DNA from 3 places in the Arthrobacter sp. JSM 101049 genome. Region 3 is predicted to be linked to each of the others. Evidence: riboswitches for the same ligand, from Rfam matches in the RefSeq annotation. Region 3 holds a riboswitch; each other region holds the start of a gene.

Region 1 (5,881 bases), on a different contig from region 3:
GGCGCAGGACGGAGGTGGCGACGGCCATCCCCATGGAAAAGCCCAGTACGGTGACCGACGAGTGCTGCTCCTTGACGCCGTCGAGCCATGCCCAGACGTCCTGCACGGCGTCGACGACGCGGTCGGTCGAGTAGTCGGGTTCGTGCATCAGCGGGAACCAGGTGTAGCCCGGGCCCATGGCGTGGGGCGCCCGGACCGAGGCCAGCGTGAACTCCTCCGGCAGCATCGGCGCCAGGCCGATCAGGTCCTTCTCGTGGGAGAGGTAGCCGTGGAAGAGGACGAGCAGGGGCGTGCCGGCGCGCTCGGCTTCGGGGCGGGACCAGGCAACGACGGGCTGGGGCAAGGTGGCAGTCATGCCGCCATTGAATCACGGGATGCCGCGGCCGTGGATCCGGCGACAGCAGCACGGGCGCCTGGTGCACCGGGTGGTCAACATCGTTGCCCGGTGGAACAATGTACCCGTGAGTAGCAACGTGTCGTCGCCAGTACACCCGCAGGATGCCTCCCCCGACGCCGCACGCCATCCCTGGCGCCGGATGGTCTCGCTGGGCGATTCCTTCACTGAGGGCATCGGGGACCCGGATCCGCAGAGCCCGGGAGGGAACCGGGGCTGGGCGGACCGCGTCGCGGAGCAGCTCAGCCGCGGTGTCGAGGACTTCGCCTACGCCAACTTGGCGATCCGCGGTCGACTGCTGAACCAGATCGTGTCGGAGCAGCTCGAGCCGGCAGTGGCCTTGCAGCCGGACCTGGTCACCGTCTGCGCGGGCGGCAACGACGTCCTGCGGCCCGGCGGCGACCCGGATGCGCTGGCCGTGGCCATGGATGGCTTCATCGGCCAGCTGGCCGCGACGGGGGCCACCGTCCTGTTGTTCAACGGGCCCGACATCGGCGAGACCCCGGTTCTGGGTTCCATGCGGGGCCGCGTGGCCATCTACAACGAGAACCTGCGCGTCGTGGCAGCCCGCCACGACGCGATCGTCGCTGACATGTGGGCGTTGCGCGACTTGCACGAGCCGCGCATGTGGGCCCCCGACCGGCTACATTTCTCCCCACTGGGCCACCACACGATTGCGATGATGGTGCTCGAGACCCTCAATGTCGAACATGAGCTCAAGCCCCTGGAAACCCGGCCTTCGGAACCGAAGCCGTGGCGGACCGCCCGGCGCGAGGACCTGGTCTGGGCACGCACCCACCTCGCGCCCTGGGTCCTGCGCCGCCTGCGCCACCAGTCCAGCGGAGACGGCATCACCGCCAAACGGCCCGAGGCGATGCCGTTCGCACCGGTCGCGGCGAACCACAGCATCGGCGCCGGGGACCCACAGGACGACTCCGACTAGACCCGGGCGGCTGGACGGACGCCCGGGTCAGGCGTAGAGCCCGGCGCGCAGCACCTGGTTCAGCTGCTCGATGTCGGTCAGGAAGCCGTCGTGCCCGATCGGCGAGTTGATGTAGTGCACCGGCGGACCCGCCGGCAGCGCCGCGGCCAGGCGTTCGGATTGTTCGGGAACGTAGAGCCGGTCACTGTCCACGGCGGCAATGAAGAACTCCACCCCCTCGGCACGGCGCAGGGCCGCGTCGACCCCGCCCCGGCCGCGTCCGACGTCATGTCCGACCAGCGCCTCGGTGAGCACGATGTAGGAATTCGCGTCGAAGCGGGTGACCAGCTTGCCGGCTTGGTGGTCCAGGTAGCTTTCGACCTGGTAGCGGCCGCGCTGGTGGTCCGCACTGCCGAAGGGGTCCTCCTCGCCCTGCCCCTCGTGGCCGAAGCGGATCTCGAGCTCGGGTTCAGACCTGTAGGTGATGTGGGCCAGCCGTCGGGCGATGCCCAGGCCCTGGACCGGTCCGATGCCGTGTCCGGCTTCCGAGGGGCCCGTCGCAGCGGCGTCCGCATAGAAGTCGCCACCGTGGAAGGCCGGATCCAGCCGGATGGCCTGTGTCTGGATCTGCCCGAAGGCCACTTGTTCCGCCGAGGCCACGGCCGTGGCGGCGATCACCGCGCAGCTCGCGACGCGTTGGGGGTATTCGATGGCCCACTCCAGCGCCCGGGCCCCGCCGAGGGAACCGCCCACGACGGAGTGCCAGCGTTGGATGCCGAGGTAGTCGGCCAGCCGGGCCTCGGTGCGCACCGAATCCCTGACGGTCGTGAACGGGAAGCGCGAGCCCCAGGGCCGCCCGTCCGGGTCGGGGCTGGACGGGCCGGTCGAGCCGTAGCAGCCGCCGACCATGTTCGGGGCGACGACGAAGAACCGGTCGGTGTCGATGGTGCGGCCGGGGCCGACGAATCCATCCCACCAGCCGTCCTCGCGGCTGTGCCCGCGGGAGACGTGGGTGTCCCCGGTCAGCGCGTGGAGCAACAGGACCGCGTTGGAGGCGTCGGCGTTCAGCGTCCCCCAGGTTTCGTAGCCGATCATCACCTCGGGCAGCCATCCGCCGGTCTCGAACCGGTAGCCACCGATCGGGACGCATTTGAGGATGCCGTCGCGGATGACCGGCGCGCTGCCGGTGCGGACCTGTTCCGTCACGTTGCCGACCCCTGGGGTCACCGGGCGGTCTGGGCTTCGACCGGTTCGGCATCGCCGGCAGCGGCCGCTGCAGCGAAGCCGAGTTCGAGGTCGGCGAGGATGTCATCGATGTGCTCGATGCCCACGGCCAGCCGCACCAGCCCCGGGCTCACGCCCGCCGCAACCTGCTCGGCCTCGCTGAGCTGGGAGTGCGTGGTGGAGGCCGGGTGGATCACCAGCGAGCGGACGTCGCCGATGTTGGCCAGATTGGAGTGCAGTTCCAGCCCGTCGACGAAGGCGCGACCGGCGGGCTCTCCCCCGGCGATCTCGAACGCCAACACGGCGCCAATGCCCTTCGGCCCGTACTTGCGACCCCGGTCGTACCAGGGGCTCGAGGCCAGCCCGGCGAAGGCCACCGAGTCGACCTGGGCGTGCGCCTCCAGCCACTCGGCGACCTTCTGCGCGTTCTCCACGTGCCGCTCCATGCGCAGGCTGAGGGTCTCCAGGCCCTGGGCGATGAGGAAGGCGTTGAAGGGGGCGACGGCGGATCCCAGGTCCCGCAGCAGCTGCACGCGGGCCTTGAGGATGAAGGCCAGGTTCGCGCCCAAGGCGCCGCCGACGCCGAGGTCGCGGGCGAAGACCAGTCCGTTGTAGGACTCGTCCGGGGTGTTGAATCCCGGGAACTTGTCCGGATCCTGCGCGAAGTCGAAGTTGCCCGAGTCCACGATCACCCCGGCCACGGCCGTGCCGTGGCCGCCGAGGTACTTGGTCGCCGAATGCACCACAATGTCGGCGCCCCACTCGATGGGACGGATCAGGTAGGGGGTGGCCAGGGTGTTGTCCACGATCAGCGGGACGCCGGCGTCGTGGGCGATGGAGCTGACGCCTTCGATGTCCAGGACGTCCTGGCGGGGATTGGAGACCGCCTCGCCGAAGAAGGCCTTGGTGTTCGGCCGGACGGCGGCCCGCCACTCGTCGAGCCTGTCGGGGTCGGCCACGAACGTGACCTCGATGCCCAGCCGCGCCAGCGTGTGCTTGAGCAGGTTCTGCGTCCCCCCGTAGAGGCTGGGGCTGGCCACAATGTGGTCCCCGGCGCCGGCGACGTTGAGGATCGAGAAGGTGGTGGCCGCCTGCCCGGAGGCCAGCAGCAGCGCGCCGACTCCGCCTTCGAGGTTGGCGATGCGGTTCTCCACCGCCTCCTGCGTGGGGTTGCCGATGCGCGTGTAGATCGGTTCGAGTTCCTGCAGGGCGAAGCGTGCCGCGGCGCTTTCGGCGCTCGGGAAGACGAAGGAGGTCGTCTGGTAGATCGGCAGGGCCCGCGCCCCGGTGGCCGAGTCGGGGGTCTGCCCGGCGTGGACCTGGCGGGTTTCGAAAGACCATGGTGCTGAAGACATGTGTTGTCCCCTTCTACTGCTCAGGGGTCCCTGTTCCGCGGCGTCCCCGCGGGGAGTGCCGGGAGGTGACCCGCGCTTGCCCGTGCTCCTTGTGGAGGCGGACCAGGTCTTCACCCGGGGCACCCCACCGCGAGTGGAGGGTTGCCGGCCAGCAAACCGGGGTTTCACGCTGGCGCTCATGACCTGCCTCCAGTGTTCTCGATCGCGCGGTTGCCCGCAACCCGGCTGTGGGCAATATGACGCCGGCCGCAACATTCGCGCGCGTCGCTACCGGGAAATACGCATCCGGAACGACTTAGGGCGCCCTAAGTCGAGACGCACCTCACAAAGTGCCATCATGAACGCATGATGAGGTTGGATCACGTTTCATACGCATGCGGACCAGATGGGCTGGCCGCCACGGCTGCCCGAGTAGCCGAGACTTTGGGGATCGAGTCCGTCAAGGGCGGAGTACACCCCCGCTTTGGCACGAGGAACGTCATTTTCCCCTTGCTGAACACCCAGTACCTGGAGGTCGTGGAGGTCCTGGACCACCCCGCCTCCGACAAGGCGCCGTTCGGGCAGGCCGTCCGGGCCCGCTCCGAGATGGGAGGCGGCTGGATGGGCTGGTGCGTCTGCGTGGACGACCTGGTGCCCTTCGAGGAGCGGCTGGGTCGCTCGTCCGTGCCGGGCAACCGCAAGTTCCCCGACGGGCAGGAGCTGACCTGGCAGCAGATCGGCATCAAGGGCCTGATCGCCGATCCCCAGGTCCCGTACATGCTGCGCTGGGACGACGGAACCGAGCACCTGCACCCCTCCAAGGCGCTGGAACCGAACAGCCGCATCTCCGGGATCACGATCGCCGGCTCGGTCGAACGCGTCCGGGATTGGCTGGGCACCCCGTCCGAGTCGCCGTTGGGCGATGTCGCCGTCGAGTGGGAGGCGCCCAACGGCACCCCGGGCATCATGTCGGTGACCTTCGAGACTCCGAAGGGGTCCATCACCCTCTGATCCGGCCACCGGTCCGGTACCACCACCAAAGACACCACTCCAGTCAGTGCACGACGGCGGCCCCTGGGTCGCCGTCGTTCTCTGTCCTTGGGGAGGCCGGCAGTTGGTGGAGGACAGCACCTGCTGGAGGGCGCCGGTCCGGACGTGACCGATGGGTCCCGACGACGTCTCGCTGCGGGCGGCCGCTATCCCTCCACTCCCCCAAACGGGCCGGACGGGGCGAAGGCATAGTCCGTGAAGCGTTGACCGATCAGCCGGTGGGCGGCGGTGTCCGGATGCAGGTTGTCGGGCAGCGGCAGGTCGGCGGCGTCCGCTGCGCCGTACAGGTCCGTCCCCTCGAGGTAGTGCAGGTTCGCATCGTCGGCCCGGCGTTCGGCGAGCGAGCGCATTTCACGGCGGATCACCTGCAGCGTCAGCCGCCCCAGGGCTTCGTCCCCGGGGGTGCCGGTTGCGATGAACTTGACCTGTCCCGTGGCGAAGCTGGCGGGGTCGAAGGCGCCGGGGCCGGGGGTTTCCTCGTGGATGCCGCAGAAGATCGGCGAGATGAGCACCAGCGGGGTCGTCGGGTGCCCGTCGCGGATGGTGTCCAGGAACCCGTGGATCGCGGGCACGAGGGTGCGGATACGCAACGCGTCCAGGTTCACGACGTTGATGCCGAACGCGACGCTGATGTAGTCCGCCGGCGCATCGCGGATGACCCGCGCCATGAACGGGTCGATGAACGAGCTGCCGCCGAGGCCGAGGTTGACCAGCTCGGCGCCGCCTCGGCGGGCGGCCACCGCCGGCCAGATCTGGCTGGGCGAGGCGGCGTTCGACCCCTGGCTGATGGAGCTGCCGTGGTGGATCCACAGCGGCCGCTGATGCTGCAGCGGCTCGAGCGGGGCATCGGAGGCCAGGCTGACCAGTTCGAGGGACTCGTTGTGCGGCAGCCAGAACTCGACGGCCTTCGTCGTCGTCGGCAGCCCTTCTACGACCGTGGTGTGCGATGGCCCGGGC
Region 2 (5,044 bases), on a different contig from region 3:
CATGATCTTCCCCGAACGGGTCTTGGGCACATCCGGGGCGAAAACGACGTCGCGCGGCTTGGCGATCGGGCCGATCTGCGCGGCCACGTGGGCGCGCAGTTCCACTGCAGCGGCCAGCTGTTCGGGCGACGACCCGGCGGCGGTGCCGGCGCCGATGAGCGAACGGTCGTGCGGGACGACGAAGGCGGTGGCTGCCTGCCCGGTCTTCGCATCGGTGGTGGGGCAGACGCCTGCCTCGACGACCGACGGGTGGGAGACGAGCGCGGACTCGATCTCGATCGTGGAGAGCAGGTGGCCCGAGACGTTCAGCGCGTCATCGGTGCGGCCCAGGATCCAGGTGTCCCCGTCGTCGTCGTACTTGGCGCCGTCGCCGGCGAGGAACCAGCCCCGGGCCGCGTACTTCTCCCAGTAGCTGGTGAAGTAGCGTTCGGGGTTGCCCCACACGGTGCGGGCCATCGCCGGGCCGGTGGAAGTGAGCACGATGTTGCCCTGCACGTTGGCCGGGACCCGGGCACCGTCGTCGTCCACGATGTCGGTGGCGAGGCCGGGCAGCGTGCGCGTGCCGCAGCCGGGCTTGAAGGCCGTGTCGGTCTGGCGGGGGGAGAGGACCGTGGCGCCGGTTTCGGATTGCCACCAGGTGTCGACCATCGGGATGCCGGCGTCCGGGTCGCCGGGGACCAGGGAGTCGCGGCCAACCTGGGTGCGCAGCCAGCGCCAGGCCTCGGGGTTCACGGCCTCGCCGACGGTGCCGGCCAGGCGGATCGAGGCGAGGTCGTAGTCGGTCGGGATGCCGTCGGGGAACCAACCCATGAGCGAGCGCACCAGCGTCGGCGCCGTGTAGTAGCTGGTCACGCCGTAGCGCTCGATGATCTCGAAGTGCCGTCCCGGATGCGGGGCGTTGGGCACGCCCTCGTAGATGACCTGGGTGGCGCCGTTGGAGAGCGGGCCGTAGATCTCGTAGGTGTGCGCGGTGACCCAGGCCAGGTCGGCGGTGCACCAGTGGACGTCGTCGCCGCGGCGGGCCGGATCGGGGTGGGAGAAGAGGAACTCATGGCTCCAGGAGGCCTGGGTGAGGTAGCCGCCGGTGGTGTGGACCAGTCCCTTGGGCTTCCCGGTCGTCCCGGAGGTGTACATGATGAACAGCGGGGTCTCGGCGTCGAACGCCTCGGCGGCGTGGGTGCGAGGCTGGGTCTCGACCACGTCGTGCCACCAGAGGTCGCGGCCTTCGGTCCAGGCGATGTCGGAGCCGGTGCGACGGATGACCAGCACGTGCTCGATGGCGTTGTCCCCGGCGACGGCGGCGTCGGCGTTGTCCTTCACCGGGACGGCGGTGCCGCGGCGGTACTGCCCGTCGGTGGTGACCAGCAGTTTGGCGCCGGTGTCCTCGACCCGGAAGCGCAGCGCCTCGGCGGAGAACCCGCCGAACACCAGCGAGTGCACGGCGCCGATGCGGGCGCAGGCCAGGGTGATGACGATCGTCTCGACGAGCACCGGCAGGTAGATGACCACCCGGTCGCCGGCGCCGATGCCCAGGGCGGTCAGGGCGTTGGCGGCCTGGGAGACCAGGGCGGTCAGCTCGGCGTAGGTGACCGTGCGGCGGTCCCCGGGTTCGCCCTCGAAGTGCAGGGCCACTTTCTCGCCGCGGCCTGCGGCGACGTGGCGGTCCGCGCAGTTCACGGCGGCATTCAGCGTCCCGCCCTCGAACCAGCGCAGCTCCGGGCCGCGGCGGGCCGCGGCGTCGACGCCCGTGGAGGAGTGGACGGTGTGCCAGGGGTCGGCCCACTCCAGCCGCGCGGCGGCAGCGGCCCAGAAGTCCAGCCGGTCGGACTCGGTGGCGAAGACCACGTCGGGATCCCAGGCGGCCGGATCGATGCCAGGGGTCGTCGGTGCCGGGGCAGTGCTCATGAAATCAGCTCCATCGGTCCTGGCGGAAGCACCTTCGCGGGGCGTCGGCGGGATGTGCCTGCCGCCCTCCGGCGTGGTTGCTGCGGCGTTGCTGAGCCAGGTCTCTCGGCCGCTCGGGATGGTTACCCTCCCACTGAAGACCACAATCGCCGTCGGGGGCAACTTGGAAGACGCGTTGCGAAATATTTCATGCGCCGCCCAGCGAGGGTGGCCTGGCTGAAGAATTACGGCGAAAAACCCCGAAAACACCGCTATCGTTCGACGCCACGCCCTGGTGCGGATGGCCCGTGCGACGGTTTCGCAGGGGGCGGGTGCCAGGTCATGACTGGCGCGGAAGGGTGGGGATGTGGCCCAATGGAGGCAGTAACCATCCAGAGCGGCCGAGAGATCTGGCTCGATGACGCCGCAGCAACCCCTTCCCGTTCACGGGAGGAAGGTGCTCACGCCGGAACCGATGGAGTGATCTTCTATGTCTGCTGTGCCGATCGATGACGTGGCCCCGCGCCACCTGCTCAAATTGACCCCCGGCGTTCCCGCCGATGACCGCTACGACGAACTGGCCGGGATCTTCCGCCCCGTGTTCGCCCGCATTGCCGAGGGCGCGGCGGAACGGGACGCGGACCGGATCCTGCCGATCGAGCAGGTCGGCTGGCTCAACCAGGTCCGCTTCGGGGCCCTGCGCGTGCCCCGCGAAGCCGGGGGATTCGGCGCATCGCTGGTGGACTCCTTCCGGCTGCTGATCGAGCTGGCGGAGGCCGATTCGCAGATCGCCCAGCTGCTGCGCTCGCACATCGGCTTCGTCGAATCGGTGCTGCTGCTCGAGGACGAAGCGGTCAAGGCCCGCTGGTTTGCCCGTTTCGTGGCCGGCCAGATCGTCGGCAATGCCTACACCGAACGCGCCGGCAACGACCTGGGGAAGCTGAACACCGCCGTCGAGCCCACGGGGACCGGGTGGCTGCTCTCGGGGGAGAAGTACTACTGCACCGGGACCATCTTCGCCGACTGGGTCGCCGTCACCGCCGTCGCCCCGCAGGTTCCCGGCCGCCACGTCGCCGTGGTCTCCACCCGGCATTCGGGAGTGCAGATCTACGACGACTGGGACGGGTTCGGCCAGCAGCTCACGGGCACCGGATCCACCCGTTTCACCCACGTCCCGGTCGACACGCTGCTGGACCCCGCGGTCCTGGACGTCCACCCGGAATCGGCCATCTTCCAACTGGTCCTGCTGGCGGTCCAGGCCGGGATCGCCCGCGCCGTGCTGGCCGATGCCCGCCTCCAGACGCAGGCGCGCACCCGGACGTTCAGCACCGGCACCGGGCAGCCGTCCCGGCGTGAACCGCAGGTGCTGCAGGTGATCGGCGAGATCTCCGCGGCCACCTTCGCCGTGGACGCCATCGTCCTGGCCGCCACCGCCGAGCTCGAGGCCGCCATCGGCCAGCCCGGCCTGAGCAACGCCGAGCAGTACGCGGTCTGCGAGCTGGCGGCCAACCGCGCCCAGGCCGCCGTCCAGCCCCTGGTGCTCCAGGCCGCCACCCAGCTCTTCGACGGGCTCGGCGCCTCCTCGACCTCCACCCGCTGCAACCTCGACCGCCACTGGCGCAATGCGCGCACCGTGGCCACGCACAACCCCGCCATGTACAAGTCCCGCATCGTCGGAGACTACGAGGTCAATGCCACGGTGCCGCGCAAGCTCAGCGCCGTCGGCGACCTCAAGACCCCCAAAGGAGAACAATGAGCACCACACCGGCACGCCGCCACGTCCGCCTCAACGCGTTCGACATGAACTGCGTCGTCCACCAGTCGCCCGGCCTGTGGCGCCACCCGCAGGACCAGGCCTGGCGCTACAAGCAGCTCGGCTACTGGACCGACCTGGCCAAGACGCTCGAGAGGGGCCTGTTCGACGGCCTGTTCATCGCCGACGTGCTGGGCACCTACGACGTCTACGGGTCCACCAACTCCGTGCCGCTCTCCGCCGGCGCCCAGGTCCCGGTCAACGACCCGTTCCTGCTGGTCTCGGCGATGGCCTCGGTTACCGAGAACCTCGGCTTCGGCGTCACCGCCGGCACCGCCTACGAGCACCCGTACCCGTTCGCCCGCCGCCTGGCCACCCTGGACCACCTGACCAACGGCCGCATCGGCTGGAACGTCGTCACCGGCTACCTGCCCTCGGCCGCACGGAACATGGGCCAGGAAGACCAGCTCGAGCACGACGAGCGCTACAACCACGCCGACGAGTACCTCGAGGTCGTCTACAAGCTGCTCGAGGGCTCCTGGGAGGACGACGCGGTGCTCCGCGACCGCGCATCCGGCGTCTACACCGATCCGGCCAAGGTCCACGAGATCGGCCACGAGGGCAAGTACTTCAAGGTCCCGGGCATCGCCGTCACCGAACCCTCGATCCAGCGCACCCCGGTCATCTACCAGGCCGGTGCCTCCAAGCGCGGCCTGAAGTTCGCCGGGGAGAACGCCGAATCCGTGTTCGTGAACAGCCCCACGAAGGAGATCCTCGCCGAGACCGTGCGCAAGATCCGCGACAATGTCGAGGCCGCCGGACGCGACCGCTATGACGTCAGGATCTACACCATGCAGACCATCATCACCGGGGCCACCACCGAGGAGGCCCAGGCCAAGTACGAGGACTACGCCTCCTACACCGACCTGGATGGGGCCCTGGCGCTGCTCTCCGGCTGGACCGGCATCGACATGTCGCAGTACGACCTCGACGACGTGATCGGCGAAGACGTGCAGTCCAACGCGATCCAGTCATCGGTCGAGACGTTCAAGAAGGCCTCCGGCGACGACGGCAAGCCCTGGACCATCCGGCAGCTCGCCGAGTGGATCGGCGTCGGCGGCTTCGGCCCGGTGACCGTGGGCAGCGGCGCGGAGGTCGCGGCCAAGCTCGTCGAGTGGGTCGAGGACACCGACGTCGACGGTTTCAACCTCGCCTACGCCATCACCCCGGGCACCTTCGAGGACGTCGTGGAATACGTCGTCCCCGAACTGCAGGCCCTGGGCGCCTACCCGACCGAATACACCCCCGGGACCCTGCGCCAGAAGCTCTTCGGCGCCGGCGACCGGGTCAAGGAGACCCATCGCGCCGCCAACTACAAGCTGGCGACCGCGGACCTGGCCACCAGCT
Region 3 (5,881 bases):
GCCCGGGAAGGTCAGCGAATCCCCGGCGCGGAGCTCGAAGCGCTCGTTGGCGAAGATGATGATGAACGTCCCGGCGACCACGTGCAGGACCTCGACCTCGCAGTCGACCGAGTACAGCTCGGTTTCGCCCTCCCCGCGCGGTTCGATGACGGCCCGGATGACCTGCAGCCGCTTCTCGGACCGGCTGGTCATCAGCCGCTCGACGATGCCGTGGCCGCCCAGCGAGATCCGCGGTGCGCTGTCCAGGCGGACCACGTGCGTTTCCGGTTGCGCGAACAAGTCGCCGATCGAGACCGAGAGCACCTGGCAGAGCGTGACCAGCGAGGCGACCGAGGGCGAGGTGAGGTCGCGTTCGACGCGGGAGAGGAAGCCCTTGGTCAGGCCCGTGGACTCGGCGACTTGCTCGATGGTCATGCGCTGGGCGTGGCGCGCGGCCCGGATCTTCGAACCGATCGCCAGCGGGATGTTGCTGGGCTCGACGGGCAACGCCTTCATGGGTGGGATACTCCGTGTCGTGGTTTGCGCGGTGGGCGGAGGTGGCGCGCCGGTCAACCAACCGGCCACGACTCCGTCACACAGCATAGGCCAATTGACGTGTTAGCCAGCTCACTTTAGCCTAGGGTGCAACAGGTGTTTACTTCTAAGCACCTACCGTTCCCTTCCCATCGATAAGGCCCCCTTATGGAATTCATCAACATCGTGATCGTCATCGCGTACCTCCTCGCGATGCTCGCGTTCGGCTGGTGGGGCAAGTCCCGCACCCGGAACAGCAGCGACTACCTGGTCGCCGGGCGGCGCCTCGGCCCCTTCCTCTACACCGGGACCATGGCCGCCGTCGTGCTCGGCGGCGCCTCCACCGTCGGCGGCGTCGGCCTAGGCTACAAGTTCGGCCTCTCGGGCGCCTGGCTGGTCATCGCCATCGGCATCGGCGTGCTGCTGCTGAGCCTGCTCTTCGCCCCGCGCCTGCAGCGGCTGAAGATCTTCACCGTCTCCCAGATGCTCACCCTGCGCTACGGCTCGAAGAACGCCACCAACGCCTCGGCGATCGTCATGCTCGCCTACACGCTGATGCTCTGCGCCACCTCGACCGGCGCCTACGCCACGATCTTCGTGGTCCTCTTCGGCTGGGAACGCTGGCTGGCCATCGCCGTCGGCGGGATCATCGTGCTGGTCTACTCGACCATCGGCGGCATGTGGTCCATCACCCTGGCCGACCAGGTCCAGTTCGTCATCAAGACCATCGGCGTGTTCGCCCTGATGCTGCCCTTCGCCCTCTCGGCGGCCGGTGGCTTCGGCGGCATCTCCGCAGGGATCCCCGAGCGGGCCCGCGACGCGTTCTTCAGCTGGGACGGGATCGGTGCGCAGACGATCATCACCTACTTCGTCGTCTACACCCTGGGCCTGCTCATCGGCCAGGACATCTGGCAGCGCGTCTTCACCGCCAAGACCCCGACGGTCGCCCGCTGGGGCGGGTCGACCGCCGGCATCTACTGCGTCCTCTACGGCATCGCCGGCGCCGTCATCGGCATGTCCGCCCGGGTCGCACTGCCCGGCATCGACATCGAGAACCTGGGCAAGGACGTCGTCTACGCGGAGGTGGCCATGAACCTGCTGCCCGTGGTGGTCGGCGGCATCGTGCTGGCCGCTGCCGTCGCCGCGATGATGTCCACGGCTTCCGGTGCGCTCATCGCCGCCGCGACGGTCGCCCGCAACGACGTCACGCCGTTCGTGGCGAGCTGGTTCGGCAAGAAGATCGAGGTCAACTCGGGGCGCAACCCCGAGCACGACGTCGCGGCGAACCGCTACTGGGTGCTGGGGCTGGGCGTGGTGGCCATCGTGCTGGCGATCGTGGTCAACGACGTCATCGCGGCCCTGACCATCGCCTACGACATCCTGGTCGGCGGCCTGCTGGTCTCCATCCTCGGCGGGCTGCTGTGGAAGCGCGGCAACGGCGTGGGGGCCGCACTGTCGATGGCGGCGGGAACCATCGTCACCCTGACGACCATGATCGTGCTGGAAATCGGCGCGGAGGAGAAGTTCGGCGGCGTCTACGCCAACGAGCCGATCTACTACGGCCTGGCCTCCTCGCTGGTGGTCTACATCGTGGTCAGCCTGCTCACCCCGGCGACCCGGCCCGAGGTCTCCGCCCACTGGTCCGACCGGGTCTCCGGGCGGGTGGAAGCAGAGGGCGTCCCCGCAGGCCGCTGAGCGGGGCGGGGCACCGCCGTCGTGCCCTGTCCCCGGCCCCGGTGGGCCCTGAGCACCCCCAAACCGGCTAATCCCGCCTGTTACGGCAGGCGGGTTTAGCCGCGCCCACACTGGGATGCAGCGGTGGTGGCGCCGGACACAGCTTGGGTCGCGCGTCCATCCGCGTTAGGCTGGAAAGAGCTTCATGAGACGCGGGCAACAGCTCCGACTACCCGCGCACCAACCCCAGGTTCGCGGGTGGTTCGGATGAGGAAGCGGCCCGCACGACAACGTGTCGGGTAAGAACGCACGAAAGGAAATCCGTGACGCACAGCGTCTCCGTTCTTCCCATATTCGATTCGATGCTCGGCACCGTCTGCCTCAACGTAGACGGCCAATGGGAGCGCTTCATCGCCCCCCACCCCAAGGACCTCGACCATGCCCTGGCCAACACCGCTGGTCGGCCGGTGTGGGACCACGAGTCCTGCGCCCTGACGGTCCGCGTCCCCCGCGCCGGTCGTTCCGACGGCGAGGCCCAGGTGTTCTTCCTCGAACGCCTCCCCGTCCGCGAACACCGCGGCTCGGCTATGATGGTTGGCTGAAGGGGAGTAGTTCCACACCCCGCCCGCACTCGGACCGCTGGCCCCGGTGCGGGCGACAGAGGATCTGTCGACATACTGACCGCCACGATGCGGTCCGGCACTCCACCCGGCGGCACCGCCGGGCGAACGAGACCTTCGGCCCGCTGGTGGCGGTCCGGGGTTCGTTGCATCCGCAGCCCTTTGACCGGCGCCCCCGCCGCAGCGCGGAAACTACGAACCGATTAGAGGACCCCCGATGACACCGGTTGCGCCGATGCCAGTGCCCCCGCCCGCCGACGACGATCCGCCCGCCTCTGCCGGGACCGCGGCCGAGCCCACCGCCGCCGATATCCGCAGGTGGCGCAAGTACCTGGCCGATGAACGCGCCGAGGCGGCGATCTACGATGCCCTGGCCTCCCGCAAGGACGGCGAGGAACGCCAGATCCTGCTCGGCCTGGCCGCCGCGGAAAAGCGCCACGAGGAACACTGGGCGGGCCTGCTCGGCGATGAGGTCGGCAAACCGGTCCGCCCGTCCGCCAGGCGGATCATGCTGCGTTTCATGGCCCGCAACTTCGGCTCCGTCTTCGTCCTGGCCCTGGCCCAGCGCGCCGAAGGCGCTTCCCCCTATGAGGACGACGCCGATGCCACCGCGACCATGGCCGCCGACGAGCTCGTCCACGAAGAGGTCGTCCGCGGTCTGGCCACGCGGGGGCGCAACCGCCTCTCCGGCAACTTCCGTGCGGCGGTCTTCGGCGCCAACGACGGACTCGTGTCCAACCTGGCGTTGGTCATGGGCATCGGCGCGACCGGAGTCTCCAGCGCACTCGTCCTGTTCTCCGGCATCGCCGGCCTGCTCGCCGGGGCGTTGTCGATGGCCGCCGGGGAATACGTCTCCGTCCGCTCGCAGCGCGAACTGCTCACCGCCTCGCAACCCACGCAGGTCACCCTGGTGGCCGCCCCGGATCTGGACCTGCAGGCCAACGAGCTGGTGCTCGTCTACCGCGCCCGCGGCATGAGCCGGGAGGCCGCCGAGCACCGGGCGGCCGAGCGCATGGGCAAGTTCACCTGCGACTGCGACCCGTCGTTGTCACTGCAGCCCGAACTGCCCGACACCGGGGACGACGAACACGAGGCCCTCGGATCGGCCTACGGAGCGGCCGGTTCAAGCTTCTGCTTCTTCGCCTCCGGGGCGCTCATCCCGATCCTGCCCTACCTCTTCGGGCTCACCGGCCTGCCCGCCGTCATCGTCGCCCTGGTCCTGGTCGGCCTGGCCCTGCTGATGACCGGCGGCGTCGTCGGGCTGCTGTCCGGTGCGTCGCCGCTGAAACGCGGGCTGCGCCAGCTGGCCATCGGCATGGGCGCCGCGGGCGTGACCTACCTGCTCGGCCTGCTGTTCGGCAGCAGCGTGTCCTGACCGTCCTAACCCGGCCGGTCAGCTGGCGCGGCGCATCCGGCGCGCCGGAACCTCCGGCCGGCCCGTGGCCGGGCCTCCGGTGGGCTTCGGCTTCGGCTGGTCCGCCGCCGCGGCCGCGGCGGGCTGGGGCTCCGCAGCCGGGGCGGCCTTCAACGGCCGGCCCGACTTCGCCGCGGCAATGGCCTCGCGCGAGGGCAGACGCGGGGGCGAGGCCGGTGGTCGCGGTGTGGCCCCGATCGGCGGCATCGGCTCGACGTGTACGGCCTTGGCCGCCTTCGCGACCTGAGCCGGCTTTGCTGCTTTGACGGGCTTCTGCTCGCCCTGGGCCGCCTTCTCGGTACGGGCCACGTTGCGCGCCGCCCGGACTTCAGCTGCCCGGGTGGCCCGCTCGGCCTTCGCCGCCTGGTGGGCAGCAGCGGCCTCGTCGGCCTGCACCGCTTTCCGGGCCCTGGCCTGCCGCTGCGCTTCGTTCTTCGCCGCCTGCTTGGCGGCCTGCTTCGGGGTCCGGGGCTTCGCCTTCCGGGGCCGCGTGGGGCCGGACGGCGGCTGCGGGTCGGTGGGCCGCGGTGTGGTGGGATCGAAGTAGTCGGCCAACCGGTCCAGGGTGCGCTCGATGTTCACCGGCGTGCTGCGGGTGAACCCCATGACCTTTAGCGGCCACTGCCGTTTCAGCCGCGAGGCGTCCCAGGTCTCGCGCACCAGCGTTCCGCGCGGCGCGGGAATGAGTTCGTAGCGCCACCGGTGGCCGTTGAAGTGGCGCCAGGCGATGAGCCGGGCCTCCTCGAACTCCACGACCGTGTTCTGGATCCGGTACCCCAGGCCGATGCGCATGTCCATGCCGAATTCGGCCCCGAGGCTGAGCCGTTGCGGTTCCTCGGCGCGGGCGCGTTTCACCGTGCCGGAGCCGTCGATGAGCGGATGCTTCGACGGATCAGCCAGCAGCTCGAAGATGGCACCCGGCGGGGCCTGGACCAGCCGCTGTCGGGTCACGAAATACGGTGACGATTCCATGCGGCCACCTTACCCAGCACATCTGTCAACCAGCTGGATCTCCCGGGCGTGGTGCGCCGGGCGTTTCCCGGCCCCGGCGCGCCGTGGCGGAAACGCCGTGCCTCACCGGGCGAGGATGGCCACCGCTTCCTCGACGGAATCCACCAGGTGGATGGCCCCGGCCATCTCCCGTCCCCGCGCCAGCGACTGCAACAGCGGCCAGGCCGGAAGTTCCCGGGTCCAATGCCGCCGCCCGACCAGCACCATCGGCGTCTGCGTCTGCGCGGTGCCGTAGTAGTTCTCGCAGGCGTCCTGGAAGATCTCCTGCACGGTCCCTGCCGCACCGGGCAGCACCACCAGCCCGGCGTCGCAGACGCTGAGCAGCACGTCCTCGCGGATGGAATTGGCGAAGTACTTCGCGATGTGGGTGGCAAACAGGTTCGGCGGCTCGTGGCCGTAGAACCAGGTCGGGATCCCGAGCGTCGGCGTCCCCTGCGGATGCCGCGCCAGCACGGCGAGCGCGGCCCGGGCCCACCGCGAGACCGATGGCCGGAACGACGGCGTCGCCTCCAGGGCGGCGACGGCCTCCTGGAGCGCCGGGGCCCCCGCCGCCGAGAGGTAGGCACCCAGGTTAGCTGCTTCCATGGCCCCCGGTCCCCCGCCGGTGGCGACGGTGAAGCCGGCACGGGCCAGGTCGCGGCCCAGCCGA

What was found. Region 3 has a riboswitch for S-adenosylmethionine ahead of AB8M85_RS08905 (hypothetical protein). Riboswitches for the same ligand answer to the same signal wherever they lie in the genome.
Region 1: it holds a riboswitch for S-adenosylmethionine, as region 3 does, so the genes downstream of both, AB8M85_RS00315 (bifunctional o-acetylhomoserine/o-acetylserine sulfhydrylase) here and AB8M85_RS08905 (hypothetical protein) in region 3, are expected to answer to the same signal.
Region 2: it holds a riboswitch for S-adenosylmethionine, as region 3 does, so the genes downstream of both, AB8M85_RS11580 (acyl-CoA dehydrogenase family protein) here and AB8M85_RS08905 (hypothetical protein) in region 3, are expected to answer to the same signal.

Annotation. Positions count from the first base shown of each region.
Region 1 covers NZ_JBGFFC010000001.1:59,760-65,640, forward strand. The annotation lists gene AB8M85_RS00300 (alpha/beta hydrolase) at 1-355, opposite strand, end outside; gene AB8M85_RS00305 (SGNH/GDSL hydrolase family protein) at 537-1,337, shown strand; gene AB8M85_RS00310 (homoserine O-acetyltransferase) at 1,365-2,522, opposite strand; gene AB8M85_RS00315 (bifunctional o-acetylhomoserine/o-acetylserine sulfhydrylase) at 2,540-3,895, opposite strand; SAM riboswitch class IV at 3,963-4,079, opposite strand; gene AB8M85_RS00320 (VOC family protein) at 4,241-4,885, shown strand; gene AB8M85_RS00325 (GDSL-type esterase/lipase family protein) at 5,071-5,881, opposite strand, start outside.
Region 2 covers NZ_JBGFFC010000003.1:457,169-462,212, reverse strand. The annotation lists gene acs (acetate--CoA ligase) at 1-1,905, opposite strand, end outside; SAM riboswitch class I at 2,270-2,366, shown strand; gene AB8M85_RS11580 (acyl-CoA dehydrogenase family protein) at 2,375-3,640, shown strand; gene AB8M85_RS11575 (LLM class flavin-dependent oxidoreductase) at 3,637-5,044, shown strand, end outside.
Region 3 covers NZ_JBGFFC010000002.1:788,269-794,149, forward strand. The annotation lists gene AB8M85_RS08895 (helix-turn-helix domain-containing protein) at 1-495, opposite strand, end outside; gene AB8M85_RS08900 (sodium:solute symporter) at 682-2,208, shown strand; SAM riboswitch class IV at 2,389-2,499, shown strand; gene AB8M85_RS08905 (hypothetical protein) at 2,511-2,789, shown strand; gene AB8M85_RS08910 (VIT1/CCC1 transporter family protein) at 3,025-4,182, shown strand; gene AB8M85_RS08915 (SRPBCC family protein) at 4,201-5,193, opposite strand; gene AB8M85_RS08920 (LOG family protein) at 5,296-5,881, opposite strand, start outside.